One region of the Butyricicoccus sp. genome, then DNA from elsewhere that is predicted to be linked to it. Evidence: riboswitches for the same ligand, from Rfam matches in the RefSeq annotation. Region 1 holds a riboswitch; the other holds the start of a gene.

Region 1 (2,454 bases):
ATGGATGGCATCTATCTGCGCCGCAACTGGGGCAGAGAGTATGAAAATGTAGCCATTCTAGTGGCAATCGCCGTGAATGATGACGGTTTCCATGAGGTTCTAGGCGCCGCCGAGGGAATGAAAGAGGACAAGACCAGATAGGTCAGCTTCTTTCAGTGGCTCCGCGGACGCGGCTTGGACGGCGTAAAACTCATCGTCGGTGACAAGTGCATGGGGCTGCTGTAGACCGTGGGCGAGGTGTTCCCGGACGCCAAATACCAGCGCCGCACAGTGCATTTCTATCGCAATGTTTTCTCTGTTGTGCCTAAATCCAAGGTCAAAATTGTGGCAAAAATGCTCAAGGCGATCCACGCCCAGGAGAGCAAAAAGACATCCCGCGAGAAGGCTAAAGCGGTCGTTGCCGAACTGCGCGCCATGAAGCTGAAGGAGGACGGCATTGAGGAAACGCTGACCTACTGCGATTTTCCCAGCGAGCATTGGACATGCATCCGCACCAACAATGTGATCGAGCGGCTGAACCGTGAGATCCGCCGCAGAACCCGCGTGGTGGGAACATTCCCTGACGGCAACTCTGCTCTGATGCTGGTCTGCGCTCGGCTTCGCCATGTGGCGGGCACGCAGTGGGGCAGCAAAAAATGTATGAACATGAAGCACTCGGAGACGGCGCTGGACGATGCCTTCATTGCCGGCTGACTTCACTCAGACGGAGAACCTGCAAACAATTTTGCGCACAAATCTTGACGGGACCGAGTCTATTAGATGCACGCATGTGATATAATCTTGGCCACGCATTTTGTCAATTCGTATACAGATCTTTGTCGAAATCATAGATGCTACCGCACTGTTTTCGATTATTGAACAAAAAAGTGCTCTCCGCTTGCTGGAGAGCACCTTCGTTTTTTACTTAGCCGACACGCTGTCTGGAGTGGTGCAATTCGATCTGCTTGGACTTGATGAACACGCTCAGCTTCTTGTAGGCAAGCATGGTAATCGCAGTCAGGATTGCGCCTTTGATGAGATTGAACGGCAGAACGCCGAGCAGCAGATAGCCCTGCATGCCGGTCACATACGGGTTGATCGCGTTGCATGCATCAAAGATAGCCTGCAGCGGCATAACCTGCGAATAAAACGGAATGATAAGAAAATAGTTGGTCAACATGCCGACACACGCCATAGCAACCGAGCCGGCTGCACAGCCGAGGACAGCCATCTTGCGGCTCTTGTGTCCGCGGTACAGCAGCACGGCGATAACAACGAGCGTGGAAAGCATCAGAAAATCTGCGACCTCACCGGAGCCGCCGGTCTGGGTCTGGGTCAGATGAATAATGTCCTTGATGCCGATCATCGTGATTGCCGGAGCGATGCCGAAAATAAACGCACCGATGAGCACGACCGCGCCGGACAGATCCACCTTGAGGAACGGCGGCATGAACGGAATCGGGAATTCAAAGTACATCAGCACGGTTGCGATAGCCGCAAAAATTGCGGTGTAGGTGATTTTGCTGGTTTTTGTCATTGCTGTTTTTTCTCCCTTTCAGGAGTCCTGTTCCATAAATAAAACAAGCCCCTGGATTGCTCCAGAGGCATACAGACGTAGCGATAGGTACATCTGTTTCTCTCATCCGGACTATAACCGTCGGTTGGGATTCTAACCCATCATGCCTTGCGGCTCGCAGACTATCAGGCTCGAAGCCTGTATACTGCCGGTGGAGACTTTCACTCCGCCCTGAAACAGAACTGATTTATTTATATTGCTATTATAGTCACCAGTAAAGGACTTGTCAACACTTCAGCAAGAAAAAACATAAAAGCCGCCTTCCCTTGCGAAAGCGGCTTTTTATCAGAAATCAGTCTTCCTTGCTGCTCATCAGAGTAACCATAACGGCCTTCTGTGCGTGCAGGCGGTTTTCTGCTTCCTCGAAAATCTCGTTTGCGTGCTCCTCGAACACCTTGGTGGTGATCTCCTGCTCACGATATGCCGGCAGGCAGTGCTGCACCATGCAGCCCGGCTTTGCAGCAGCCAGCAGCTCATCATTGACCTGATAGCCCTGGAATGCCTTCATGCGGACTTCCTTCTCGGCTTCCTGACCCATGGACGCCCATGTATCAGTGATAACAACGTCTGCGTTCTCAGCAGCCTTCATCGGGTCATCGGTGATGAAGAAGTTCGGATTCGGCTCTGCGAATGCCATAACCTCAGCGTCCGGACGGTAGTTCACCGGCGTTGCGATGGAAACCTTCATGCCGGTCTTGAGACCGCCGACGATCAGCGAGTTTGCCATGTTGTTGCCGTCGCCAATGTAGCACATCTTGAGACCCTCAAGAACGGCAAACTTCTCACGGATGGTCATGAGGTCCGCCAGAACCTGACACGGATGGCAGAAATCAGTCAGACCGTTGATGATCGGAATAGAGCCGTAGTTTGCCAGATCCTCTACTTCCTTCTGCTCGTAG
Region 2 (2,454 bases), on a different contig from region 1:
TGTCCTCGCGCCGCTGCGAGAGAACCGAGCCGGTGCCGTCGATATGGCCGGATACGATATGACCGCCGAACCGTCCGTCGGCAGGCATCGCGCGCTCCAGATTGACCGGCGAGCCGCTCTGCAGACTGCCGAGCGCGGAACGCCGCAGGCTTTCCGCCATCACGTCGGCGCTGAAGCTGTCGTCCGTCAGCGCGACCACGGTCAGACACACGCCGTTCGTGGCAATGCTGTCGCCGATTTTTGTATTTTCGAGCACGGTATCTGCCGCAATCGTCAGCCGAGCGCCCTTTGCACCGAGCTCGATGCGCCGCACCGTACCGATTTCTTCGATAAGTCCAGTAAACATTACAATCTCCCTTCAATCAGGAAATCTTCGTCCATCGGCGTGCAAGTCACGTCCTTCAGCGGAAGCGCCTGCACCATCTTGTCAAACCCCAGACCTCCGACCGGACTTTTCGCGCCTGCACCGCCGATGATTTTCGGGGCGATGTACGCCTGCACGCGGTGCACCACACCGGCCTCCAGCGCGGAGAACGCAAGTGCCGAGCCGCCTTCAAGCAATATGCCGTCGATGCCGAGTGCACCGAGCTGGCGCATCAGGTCGGCAAGGTCTACGCGCTCGTCTTTCGTTTTGCATTCGAGAATGTGTACACCGTGCTGTTCCAGTTCAGCGGTGCGCTCATTTCGACCGACGACCGCGATATAGGTCGGGATTTTGTTCGCCGTCTGTACGATTTTGCTGTCGATCGGCGTGCGTGCGCGGCTGTCGCAGATTATGCGGATCGGATCGCGCCCGCCGTCAATGCGGCAGGTGAGCAGCGGATCGTCCTCAAGCACGGTGCCGATGCCGACCATGATGGCGGGCAGCCGGTTGCGCGTTTCGTGTACATGACGGCGGGCGGTCTCGCCGGTAACCCAGCGGCTGTCGCCGGTGTGCGCGGCAATTTTGCCGTCCAGCGTCATCGCGTACTTGAGCGTCACAAACGGCGTCTTGTGCGTGATGTAGTGAAAGAAAACTTCATTCACGCGGCGGCATTCGTCCTCGCACACGCCGGTCTCGACTTCAATGCCTGCGTCGCGCAGGATCTGTGCGCCTTTGCCGGCTACCAGCGGGTTCGGGTCGAGGCAGCCGACGAACACGCGGCCGATCTTGTGCTCGATGACTGCGTCTGTGCACGGCGGCGTGCGTCCCCAGTGGCAGCACGGCTCAAGCGTGACGTACAGGTCTGCGCCTGTGCAGTCCTCGGTGCAGTGCGCGAACGCGTTGCGCTCGGCATGCAGGCCGCCGATGTGCTCGTGCCAGCCTTCACCGATGATTTTTCCGTCCTTGACGATGACACAGCCGACCATCGGATTCGGATTGACGTGACCGGCTCCGCGCTGGGCCAGCGCCAACGCCTGACGCATATATTCCTGTTTTTGCTCCTGCATAGAATCACCTGATATAATAATTCTGTAGAAAATTTCACGATAGTTTGGCGACAGCCAAAAAAACGTCCCAAAGACAGAATCTTCGGGACGCTGAAAAAAGCATTGTGAAAATAAAAAGTCTGAAACACCGAATCGGCATTTCAGAACAGTAAACAAGCGGAAGGTCTTTCCGCATATTCTTCTTTCATCCAGACTATACTGTCGGCCTCGGAATTTCACCGAATCATGCTTCCGCCGAATGGCATCCGCTCGCGGGCTGTACCGCCGGTAGGGAATTGCACCCTGCCCTGAAGAATCAAATATTTGGTTTTGCGGGGCAGAGCCTTTATTGTTCCGCCTGAGGAAAGTATAGTCCCAAGCGGAGAAAAATGCAAGAGTTTTTTGAAAAAAATAATTTTACAGAATATGTGAATGCAAACAAAGCACCGCAAAAGTTCGAAAAAGACTGGAAAATACGCAGATAACGCACAAAAAATATAAAATGACCATACGGTTGTTATTGGTAATTTTCCGTTTTCCATTACCAATTTTCAATTTGCTCCGGTTGTGCTATAATCAAATAGCTATGAAACGAAAGGAGAGTGTGCCATGCGGATCTGGACCGGACGAGCGGGAAGCGGCAAGACAACGGTCATCCTGCGGGAGATCGCGGCGCTGAGTGAAAAGGGAGAGGGACGGCAGATTCTGCTCGTGCCCGAGCTGAACTCGCACCTGATGGAGCGGCGGCTTGCCGCAGCCACGCACAACCACGGCGCACGCACGGCCGAGGTGCTGACGTTCTCACGATTGGCTGACCGTGTGTTCTCTGAGGTCGGCGGACTGGCACAGCAGATGCTGACGCCGGCAGGTCAGCTTTTGACCTTGCAGGAGGCGGCACGCCGTGTGCAGGGCGGGCTGAGTGCATGGAAGGGTCTGGCAGACAAGTCGGAGCTGCTGCAGGAGGCGCTGCGGCTGATCGACGAGTGCAAAACCTGTGCGGTCGCGCCGGAGACGCTGTTTGCGGCTGCCGAGGAGAGTGAGGAT

The links. Region 1 has a riboswitch for FMN ahead of ACWVX6_RS01020 (ECF transporter S component). Riboswitches for the same ligand answer to the same signal wherever they lie in the genome.
Region 2: another riboswitch for FMN. It lies ahead of ribD (bifunctional diaminohydroxyphosphoribosylaminopyrimidine deaminase/5-amino-6-(5-phosphoribosylamino)uracil reductase RibD); the one in region 1 lies ahead of ACWVX6_RS01020 (ECF transporter S component).

The regions. Positions count from the first base shown of each region.
Region 1 covers NZ_CDRQNY010000002.1:33,650-36,103, reverse strand. The annotation lists partial or broken gene ACWVX6_RS01025 (IS256 family transposase) at 1-693, shown strand, start outside; gene ACWVX6_RS01020 (ECF transporter S component) at 905-1,516, opposite strand; FMN riboswitch at 1,607-1,738, opposite strand; gene argF (ornithine carbamoyltransferase) at 1,848-2,454, opposite strand, start outside.
Region 2 covers NZ_CDRQNY010000007.1:12,977-15,430, forward strand. The annotation lists gene ACWVX6_RS04140 (riboflavin synthase) at 1-346, opposite strand, end outside; gene ribD (bifunctional diaminohydroxyphosphoribosylaminopyrimidine deaminase/5-amino-6-(5-phosphoribosylamino)uracil reductase RibD) at 346-1,431, opposite strand; FMN riboswitch at 1,604-1,730, opposite strand; gene ACWVX6_RS04150 (PD-(D/E)XK nuclease family protein) at 2,020-2,454, shown strand, end outside.